One region of the Pusillimonas sp. SM2304 genome, then DNA from elsewhere that is predicted to be linked to it. Evidence: predicted binding sites of a transcription regulator. Region 1 holds the regulator's gene; the other holds the start of a gene.

The links. The regulator LexA, encoded in region 1, represses DNA repair genes until DNA is damaged. The targets are predictions, from matches to a motif close to ACTGTATNNNNATACAGT.
Region 2: RE432_RS01705 (C4-dicarboxylate TRAP transporter substrate-binding protein) is a predicted target of LexA. The motif match lies at 2,131-2,148, and genes of this name have one in related genera.

Annotation. Positions count from the first base shown of each region.
Region 1 is NZ_JAVLUJ010000002.1:818,447-823,828, forward strand. Features, by position in the region: gene lon (endopeptidase La) at 1-1,755, shown strand, start outside; gene RE432_RS12895 (hypothetical protein) at 1,876-2,547, opposite strand; gene lexA (transcriptional repressor LexA) at 2,714-3,379, opposite strand; gene RE432_RS12905 (amino acid aminotransferase) at 3,499-4,701, opposite strand; gene uvrB (excinuclease ABC subunit UvrB) at 4,779-5,382, shown strand, end outside.
Region 2 is NZ_JAVLUJ010000001.1:366,171-371,552, reverse strand. Features, by position in the region: gene RE432_RS01720 (TSUP family transporter) at 1-401, shown strand, start outside; gene RE432_RS01715 (LysE family transporter) at 426-1,058, opposite strand; gene RE432_RS01710 (LysR family transcriptional regulator ArgP) at 1,202-2,098, shown strand; gene RE432_RS01705 (C4-dicarboxylate TRAP transporter substrate-binding protein) at 2,273-3,406, shown strand; gene RE432_RS01700 (TRAP transporter small permease subunit) at 3,446-3,979, shown strand; gene RE432_RS01695 (TRAP transporter large permease) at 3,983-5,290, shown strand; gene RE432_RS01690 (tautomerase family protein) at 5,377-5,382, opposite strand, start outside.

The DNA.
Region 1 (5,382 bases):
ATACAGAAAGAGCTGGGCGAAGGCGAAGAAGGCGCAGACATCGAAGAGCTCGAAAAGAAGATCACGGCAGCGCAACTGCCCAAGGAAGCCCAGAAAAAGGCCGACGCGGAGCTCAAGAAGCTCAAGCTGATGTCGCCCATGTCGGCGGAAGCCACCGTGGTGCGCAATTACATCGATACGCTGATCGGCCTGCCGTGGCGCAAGAAAAGCCGCATCAACAACTCCATTTCGAATGCGGAAGGCGTGCTGGATGCCGACCACTATGGCCTGGAAAAGGTCAAAGAGCGCATTATCGAATACCTGGCTGTCCAGCAGCGGGTCGACAAGCTCAAAGCGCCCATCCTGTGCCTGGTCGGCCCTCCCGGCGTGGGCAAGACCTCGCTGGGCCAATCCATTGCCCGCGCCACGAACCGCAAGTTCGTGCGCATGGCGCTGGGCGGCGTGCGCGACGAGGCCGAGATCCGCGGCCACCGCCGTACCTATATCGGTTCGATGCCGGGCAAGATTCTGCAGAACATGGCCAAGGTCTCTGTGCGCAACCCCTTGTTCCTGCTCGACGAGATCGACAAGATGGGTGCGGATTTCCGTGGCGACCCGTCCTCGGCCCTGCTCGAGGTGCTCGATCCCGAACAGAACCACACATTCCAGGACCACTACATCGAGGTCGATTTCGATCTGTCCGATGTCATGTTCGTGGCCACCAGCAATACGCTGAACATTCCGCCTGCCCTGCTGGACCGGATGGAGGTCATTCGCCTGTCGGGTTACACCGAAGACGAGAAGGTGCATATCGCTTTCGACCACTTGCTGCCCAAGCTCATGAAGAACAACGGCGTGCAAGAGGGCGAAGTCACCATTGAAGAGTCGGCGGTACGCGACATCGTGCGTTATTACACGCGTGAAGCGGGTGTCCGGGCGCTCGAGCGTGAAATCAGCAAGATCTGCCGCAAGGTGGTCAAGAAGCTGCTGGCTACCAACCCATCGGTGCGCACGCGCGGCCGCAAGACGGCGCAGTCCGCGCAGAATGTGGAGCGTGTCACAGTCACCTCCGACAACCTCAGCGACTTCCTGGGTGTGCGGCGTTTCAATTTCGGCATGGCCGAGAAAGAAAACAAGATCGGCCAAGTCACCGGCCTGGCCTGGACGGAAGTGGGCGGCGACCTGCTGACCATCGAAGTGGCGGACATGCCCGGAAAGGGCGTGGTACTGCGTACCGGCTCACTGGGCGATGTCATGAAAGAGTCGGTGGAAGCGGCGCGTACCGTGGTGCGCGCTCGTGCCCAGAAATGGGGTATTCCGAACACGGCTTTTGAAAAACGCGACCTGCACGTGCACTTTCCGGAAGGGGCGACGCCTAAAGACGGCCCTTCGGCGGGCATTGCAATCACCACGGCCATGGTCTCGGCGCTTACGGGCATTCCCGTGCGGGCCGATGTCGCGATGACCGGTGAAATCACGCTGCGCGGCGAAGTGCTGGGTATCGGCGGCTTGAAGGAAAAGCTGCTGGCGGCGCATCGCGGCGGCATCAAAGTGGTGATGATCCCCGAGGAAAACGTGAAGGATCTGGCCGATATCCCCGACAACGTCAAGAATCACCTGGAGATCATTCCGGTGCGCTGGATAGACCGGGTGCTGGAAGTCGCCTTGCAGAACATGCCCACGCCGCTGTCAGACGAGGAAGTGGCGCGGCTGGCCGCCGAGGCGGTGGCCAATGCCAAGCCCGCTGAAGCGCAAGAAGGCGTCATGAAGCATTGATGACGCGCAGTTGATGAACCCGCCGTCATGGCGGGTTCACTGGCAGTTTGTCCCAGGCCAGGCCCTGATCGATCAGGGCCTGGCCTGTTTTTCTGAATGCGCTTTGTGTTGCCGCATGCCTTACGCATGCCGCATGCGGGGCATGTCCAGGCAATTGTGCTCGATATCTATAGGCCGGTTGGCGCGCGACACATAGGCATGCGTGGTGCGCTGAACGATTTGCGAGATAAGCTCCACAAACCGGATCGAAGCCCTGGGGGACACAACGACGCCCAGCAGCAATGTTCGCAGGTCGACAAGAAGCCGCATGGGATTATGCCTGGGATCGCCCTGATAGGCGTCGCCCTGGGCGTTCACGATGACAAGCAGCGTCTCGTCCTCGAGCAGGGGCAGCACGGTGGACTGCGGGGGCCTTGGTGTGCCGGGCAGCGGGATGACGCGGCATGTCTGTTCGATAAATACATCGGTGCCTTCGCATGGAATCAAGGATGCCGACAGGGCGCTGATGCTTGAAATCAGATAGATCGATGGTTCAGCGGGCTCATCCGGCCACCAGTCAATGGCATGCTCATGGTCCAGCATCGCCCAGGATTGAAACCGCAGGCTGGCCGCATCGTCGGTGCTGTCTGCTGCTTCCCGATGCGGGTAGCGCTGGATTCCAAGCCGGAACGGGTCCGCACGGCCAAAGGTCATTTGACTGAATGTCATCAGGTCGATCAGATCATAGAAGCTGACCGTCCTGAAAATCCGCTTATCCTGATCGAGGCCTGGATTGATGTGAATATCCCCCATGCTTCAAACTCCTTCCAGGCCAAAGCGGCCTGCGTACTGGGCACCCCTTGAATCTTAGTCAAAAGCAAAGGCGCCCAACATTACGGTCTCCTTACCGTTTCGTAATGTTGGGCGCGTGGCAGGTGCCGATACGCGAAACCGGCGTGTGAGGCCGGCTGAAGCACGCCTAGTGCAAGGGCGTGTTCCGGATGAGGCCGACGGCGATGCCTTCGATGGAGAACTCGTCGTCAGCGGTGACGATGATGGGCTGGAAGTCGGGGTTTTCAGGCAGGAGCTCGATGCGCTTGCCGGCGCGGGCAAAGCGTTTGACCGTGACGTCTTCGCCGATACGGGCGACCACGATCTGGCCATTGCGGGCATCGGGCGATTTTTTGACGGCCAGCAGGTCGCCGTCGAGGATGCCGGCGTCGCGCATGCTGAGGCCGCGCACACGCAGCAGATAATCGGGCGTCTGGCTGAACAGGGCGAGTTCGATGCCGACTTCGCGCTCGACGTGTTCCGCTGCGAGTATGGGGTTGCCCGCCGCCACGCGGCCGACCAAAGGCACCATGAGCTGTGTGACCGCCGACGAGGCGCGGCCCAGCAGGGAGCCTGCGTGCTGCGCGCCGGCCAGGCTGCCGCCGGTAAGCCGTATGCCGCGCGAGGCGCCCGCGGTGAGTTCGATGGCGCCTTTTCGAGCCAGGGCCTTCAGGTGGTCTTCGGCGGCATTGGCCGATTTGAAACCCAGGGCGCGGGCGATTTCAGCCCGGGTGGGCGGGAAGCCCGTGCGGGTGATTTCGCTGCGGATGAGTTCGAGTATTTGCTGCTGACGCTCGGTAAGCTTGACGGCCATGACGATCCAGACTGTATTTATATACAGTCTGGATTTTGCAGTATTTCAGGGGAAAGATCAAGCCTGTGCACGCGGGGATAGGCAAACAGGCGATGCCCGCCAGGAAGGCGGGCGCTTGCTTAGGCCAGGACTTTGGCGATGGACGCGGCCACGTAATCGATATTGCGGCTATTGAGCGCCGCCACGCAGATGCGGCCGCTGCTGACTGCGTACACGCCATGTTCTTCCCGCAGTTGGTCCACTTGGGCCGCCGTCAGGCCGGAATACGAGAACATGCCGCGCTGGGCCAGCACGAAATCGAAATTCTGCGTGACGCCGTGGGCCTTGAGTTTTTCGACCAGTTGCACGCGCATGGTGCGGATGCGGTCGCGCATGGCCGCCAGTTCAGTGGTCCACAGGGTGTAGAGCTCGGGGGTATTGAGTACCGTGGAGACCACTGTGCCGCCGTGCGTGGGCGGGTTGGAGTAGTTGGTGCGAATGACGCGCTTGAGCTGGCTGAGCACGCGCCCGCTTTCTTCCTTGCTGGACGAGACCAGGGTCAGGGCGCCGACCCGTTCGCCGTACAGCGAGAACGACTTGGAGAAAGACGAACTGATGAACATGGTGAGGTCGTGCTGGGCGAACAGGCGCACCACGGCGGCGTCTTCTTCCAGGCCTTCGCCAAAACCCTGGTAGGCGATGTCCAGGAAGGGCACCAGGTTTCTGTCTTTGACGACCTGGACGATCTGCTGCCATTGCTCGAAGCTAGGGTCCACGCCGGTGGGGTTGTGGCAGCATGCGTGCAGGACGACGATGGTCTGCTCGGGCAGGGCCTGGAAGCAGGCCAGCATGGCGTCGAAGTTCAGGCCATGGCTGGCCGCGTCGTAGTAGGGGTAGGTCTCGACCTGGAATCGGGCGCGCTCGAACAGGGCGCGGTGGTTTTCCCAGCTGGGGTCGCTGATGAGCACCTTGGAGTCTGGCAGGATCTGCTTCAGGAAGTCGGCGCCGATCTTGAGCGCGCCGGTGCCCCCCAGGGCCTGGGCGGTCAGGACGCGGCCGCCGGACACCAGGGGCGAGTCGTGTCCGAGCAGCAAAGTCTGCGCGCCTTTGTTGTACCCCGGGATGCCTTCGATGGGCAGGTATCCGCGCGCGGCATGCGCTTCGATGCGCGCGACTTCGGCTTTGCTGACCGCGTCAAGCAAAGGAATGCGCCCTTCGTCGTCGTAGTACACGCCGACCCCCAGATTGACCTTGCCCGCGCGGGTGTCGGCGTTATATTGTTCGTTCAGGCCAAGAATGGGGTCGCGCGGAGCGAGCTCGACGGATTCGAAGAGAGATTTCATTTGGGGAGTATGAAGGTAGGTAGAGAAAGAGGTAGCAATAGTGTGATAATAAGGGGTTTACCCTGAAAGTGTCCAGTATGAACGCACCTGCGCCCGGCTTCATCGAGTATCCGAACAGTCCGTTTCAGCTTTTCCAGCCTTATCCGCCGGCGGGCGATCAGCCCGCGGCGATCGACGCGCTGACCGAGGGCATCAACGATGGGTTGATGTACCAGACGCTGCTGGGGGTGACCGGCTCGGGCAAGACCTACACCATGGCCAACGTCATCGCCCGTACCGGGCGTCCGGCGATTGTGCTGGCGCCGAACAAGACGCTGGCGGCGCAGCTCTATGCCGAAATGCGGGAGTTCTTTCCCAATAATGCGGTCGAGTATTTTGTGTCTTACTACGACTACTATCAGCCCGAAGCCTATGTGGCGGCGCGCGATCTGTTCATCGAGAAAGACTCATCGATCAATGAGCACATCGAACAGATGCGCCTGTCGGCCACCAAAAGCCTGTTGGAGCGGCGCGACACCGTGATTGTCGGAACCGTGTCGTGCATCTACGGCATAGGCAACCCCGGTGATTACCACGCCATGGTGCTGACCTTGCGCACGGGCGACCGCATTGCGCGGCAAGAGCTGCTGGGGCGGCTGGTGGCGATGCAGTACGAGCGCAACGATGTGGAGTTCACGCGCG
Region 2 (5,382 bases), on a different contig from region 1:
GGTATGTGCCGCAAGCCAGCAGCCGCTTCGGTGCCGAGGTATGCGGCTTCCTGAATACCTGCATGCAGTTCATCGCCGGCGTGTCGGGCCCATTGCTGGACGTCTTTTTTGTGCGCAGCGATATGGACAGGCGTTCGGTGGTGGCCACCAAAGCGGCCTGCCAGACTTTTTCCCACCTGGCCAAGCTGGTTTATTTCACCCGCGTCATGGGGGGCGAGTCCGGGGTCGAAGAGGTGGCCATGGGCATCGCCGTCGTCATGGCGATAGCAGGGACTACATTAAGCAAGTTTGTCCTGGAAAAGCTGACCGACAATCAGTTCCGGCGCTGGACGCAGGGGATCGTGATGACCATAGGCGTCGTCTATCTGGCGCAGGGCGCCTATGTGCTGGCGACGCGCTAGGCATCTGGCCGGCGGGCGCCGTATTCAAGCCCCTTTATAGGCAAGCCCAAAAGCCAGGCCCGCCATGATGACGGCGATGCAGCCGTCCAGTATCCGCCAGGCGCGCGGGTTGGCAAAGAGCGGGGCAAACAGGCGCGACCCCACTCCCAGTACCGCCAGCCAGATCAGGCTGGCGGTGAAAGCCCCTGCCGCAAACCCATCGCGGGCGTCGCCGAAGCTGTGGGCCAGCGACCCCACCACCATCATGTCCAGCCAGAAATGGGGGTTGAGCAGGCTGAAGCCCATGGCGCCCAGCAATGCCGCGCGCCGGGACGGCACTGCCTGTTCGGCCAGGGCCAGCGCCGAACCCTTGCTGAGCGCGCGGCGCGCCGATTGCAAGGCATACCAGAGCAGAAAAGCCACACCGAACCAAAGAATCACGGCGGTCAGCCAGGGAAACCAGACGGCGATGGTCTGCAAGCCCCAGACACTGGCAAAGATAAAGACCAGGTCGATCAATCCGCAGGTCAGCAGAATGCTGAACAAGTGCGAGCGCATCAGCCCTTGCCGCAGAATGAAAGCGCTTTGCGCGCCCACGACCGCAAACAGCCCCAGGCCGGTGGCGGCGCCGCTGGCCCAGGCCGAGAAGAACGAGGAGTTGGTGATGAGCGAAAACATGAATCAGTCCAGCGATTGTTGCAAAAGCAGCCTTGCCGGCGGCATGAGGCTGAATGGCGCTATTCTGATCGGCGTACTATATAAAATAAAACTAAATTAAGTAATGTATATTAAGCAATACTTAATTTAGGGATGGGCCAGACATGCATATCGACCACGCCAACTTGCGTGCCTTGGCCGCGGTGGTGCGCGAGGGGAGCTTCGAACGGGCGGCGGCCGCGTTAAGCGTGACGCCCTCCGCGGTGTCGCAGCGTATCAAGTCGCTGGAAGAGCGCATGGGCAGGCTGCTGGTGCAGCGCACGGTGCCCGCCGTGGCCACGCCCGACGGGCACGTACTGGTGCACTTGGCCGAACAAACCGCCTTGCTCGAGCATGACGCCCTGAGCCGGCTCGGCGTCGAAGATCCTGCGCAGCAGGCCAGTATCGCCGTGGCGGTCAACCACGACAGCCTGGAAACCTGGTTCATGCACGCCGCCGAGCTGTTCGCGTCCCGCACGCACACGACGCTGGATCTGCAGTCCGAAGACCAGGACCATACGGCGGAGCTTTTGCGCAAGGGGGCGGTCCTGGGGGCCGTCACCACACTGGCCGACCCCGTGCAGGGTTGCAGGAATCACGCGCTGGGCAGCATGCGCTATGTCGCCACCTGCTCGCCTTCGTTCCACGCGCGTCATTTTGCCGCTGGGCTGAATGCGCGCGCCCTGGAGTCGGCCCCCGTCCTGGTTTTCAATCGCAAAGACGCATTGCAGGCCCGCTTCGCCCAGAAAGTCATGCGCGGCGCGGCCTGGCGGCCCCCCGTATGGTGGCTGCCGTCTTCGCGGGCATTTGTGCAGGCCACCCTGGCGGGGCTGGGCTGGACCATGAATCCGCTGCCGCTGATCCAGCAGCATCTGGATGAAGGCCGCCTGGTGCCGCTGCGCGCGCGGGCCTGGGAAGACGTTCCGCTGTATTGGCAGCATTGGCGCGTGAACTCGCAAGCCATGGATGCCCTGACGGAGTCGGTGCTGAAGGCGTCGGGCAGCCTGGTGCGCAAGCGGTAATCGCCGGCATGCAGGCCTTACGGGTATGCCCTAATGTATATTCAAATCGTATCAGGATCGATATAAATAATATTAGACAAGCGATATCGGTTGATCGCATAGTGTCCCGCATCGCTTGATGGGCTTCAAGCTAAAAACATACGGCCCCATCCTGATAAAACTTCGGAGGAAGACATGGCATTGCAGACAAAGTTTGCCCAAATCGTAGCGGCCGGCGCATTGGCGCTGATGGCGGGCACCGCATTTTCCAAGACGACGATACGCGCCAGCAGTTGGCACCCGCCCAAGCATCCCGGCGTGGTCGGCGGGTATGTGCCGTTCATGGATTACGTCAAGGAAGCCTCGAAAGGCGATATCGACTTCAAGTTCTGGAGCGGCGGCGCGCTACTGGGCGCGACCGATACGCTGCCGGGCATACGCAATGACGTGGCCGATATCGGCGTACTGGCCCTGACGTACTTCCCGGCCGAGTTTCCGTATTTCCAGCTGATCTCCGACCTGGCCATGCTGTCGAGCAATCCGCCGGCCGTCGCGGCCGCGGTGACCGAATTGGTGACGCTGCACTGCGAACCCTGCCGCAAGGACTTTACCGACAAGGGCCTGGTGTTCACCTCGTCTTACTCCACGACGCCGTACACGCTGATCGCCAAGACCCCGCTCAAGGCGCCCGCCGACTTGCAGGGCAAGAAGTTCCGTTCGGCCGGCACGGTATGGGACAGGTGGACGCAGCATGTGGGCGGCACCTCGGTCAATGTTTCCGCCGCTGAAATGTTCGAGGCGCTGGACCGGGGCGGTGTGGATGTGGCCGTGTTCTCGCCCTCGGCCCTGCAATCATACAGCCTGTGGGATGTGGCCAAGTACGATGTGATGCTGCCTTTAGGGACTTACGCAGCCATGTCCTTGTTCACGATGAATCAGGATTTCTGGAAAGACCTGACCGATGACCAGCGCCGCATTCTGCTCGACGGCTCGGCGGTCGGCGCAATCGGCGTGACCTTCGAATACATGAACAGCGATGAAAGCGCGATGAAGCTTGCCAAAGAGCATCAGGTCAACATCCTGGAGCCAAGCCAGGAACTGCTGGACCAGCGTGAAGCCTTCGTCGAGAAGGACCTGGTTCAAGCCGCCGCCATTGCCAAAGCGCGCTATCGCATCAATGACGCGGAAAAATGGATAGAACAATACCGCGAGCTGCTCAAGAAATGGGACGGCATTGTCGAGCAGACGGGCGGCGATCGCCAGAAGCTGGTCAAAGCCATGCAGGACGAAATCTACGCCAAGATCGATCCTTCCTCGTACGGCATGTAAACCCGCCGTCATCGATGACCCCCTTACCAGAGATCGCCTATGGCCAGCCTTGTCAGATATCTTGAGCGAATATTTCTCGTCGCCGGCGCGCTGGCCCTGCTGGGCATGATGCTGCACGTGACGGCCGACGTGATTGCCAAGTACGTGTTCAATTCCCCGGTTCCACTGACCATGGAAATGGTCACTTACTACTACATGGCGGCCGTGGTGTTTTTGCCCTTGTTTTCACTCGAACGCAAGGGGGCCAGCCTGGTCCATGTCGAACTGGTCTATGGCATGTTGTCGCTTCGCCTACGCAGGGTGCTGCTTCCGGCGGCCCTGCTGCTGGCTGCGATGTTCTGCGCATGCGCCGCTTATGCGGCGTGGAAGCCCGCCATGCAGGCATTGGGCGCCGGCACCTATGCGGGAAGCATCGTGGTCGTGTCGATCTGGCCCACGCGCTTTCTTCCCGTCATCGGTTTTGGCTTGCTGGCCTTTACGCTGGCGATCAAGGCATTCAGCACCATTCGCCACGGCATCAGCCAGGACGACGAGGATCTGCTCGAATCCGTGTCGCTTGAAGGGAAAGAATAGTTTATGGACGGCATTACTTTAGGTTTTTCAGGGCTGATCCTTGTCGTCGTGTTGCTGATGTTGCGGGTTCCTGTGGGTGTTGCGCTGGGCGGCGTCGCCTTCGGCGGCATCTGGGCCTACGTCGGGCCGCGTGCGGCGTGGGGCACTTTGTCGCAGATCCCGTACGAGTTCACGGCGCACTGGACGCTGAGCTCCATTCCCATGTTCCTGTTGATGGGCTATGTGGCCTATTACTCCAAGATCACTGAAGCGCTGTTTCGTACGGCGCAGTTGTGGCTGGGCCGCTTGCCCGGAGGGCTGGGCATTGCCTCGGTCTCGGGCGCGGCGGGTTTTGCGGCTGTGACGGGGTCCAGCCTGGCCGCGGCCGCGGCCATGGGCCGGATTGCAGTGCCCGAAATGACGCGCCTGGGCTACCAGCCCGGTTTTTCGGCGGGTATTGTCGCGGCGGCGGGCACAATAGGCTCGATGATACCGCCCAGCATCATCATGATCGTCTATGGGGTGTTTGCCGAAGTGTCCATCGGGCAGCTATTCATCGCGGGCGTGATCCCGGGCATACTGACGGCGATCTTCTATTCCATCGTCATTGCGACCCGCGTCACGATCACGCCGTCGATCGCGCCACGCATGCCGGCGCTTCCGCCGCTGTCGGTCAGGATGCGCTCCCTGCTTGAAATCTGGCCTTTTGTGCTGTTGGTCATCGGCGTATTCGGCGGCTTGTTTTCAGGCGTCTTCACGCCGACCGAAGCGGGCGCGGTGGGGGCTTTCCTTGCCTTTGTGATTGCGTTGCTGAAACGCGCCCTGACATGGAGCGTTGTGCGGCAGGCCGTGGTCGAGACCATACGCGGCACGGCGTCCATTTTCTTCATTGCCATCGGCGCCGCGCTGTTGACGCGCTTCCTGGCCATGACCGGCTTGCCCGATTTCATGTCGGAGCACATTACGTCCATGGACGTGCACCCCCTGGTCCTGATGGGGGCGATTGCGCTGCTGTATCTGTTTCTGGGTATGTTCCTGGATCCGCTGGGCTGCATGCTGCTGACGCTGCCCATTGTATTGCCCATACTCGAGGCCCAGGATGCCAATCTGGTCTGGTTCGGCATACTGCTCGTCAAGTTCCTGGAGATCGGCTTGATCACGCCGCCGGTCGGCCTGAACGTCTTCGTCATCAAGGAAATCGTCGGCAACAAAGTGCCGCTGGCCCAGATTTTTGGCGGCGTGACCTGGTTTATTGTGTCCGACCTGGTATTGGTGATGCTCATGGTGCTGGTGCCGTCTATCGTCCTGTTCCTGCCGCAGTTCGTGCAATGACGTAACGGACGGGGCGGCGGCATCCGCCGCCGGCGCAAAAAAGGGCAGGCCGCAAGCCTGCCCTGTTGGTTGACGGCCGCGCAGCCTTATCT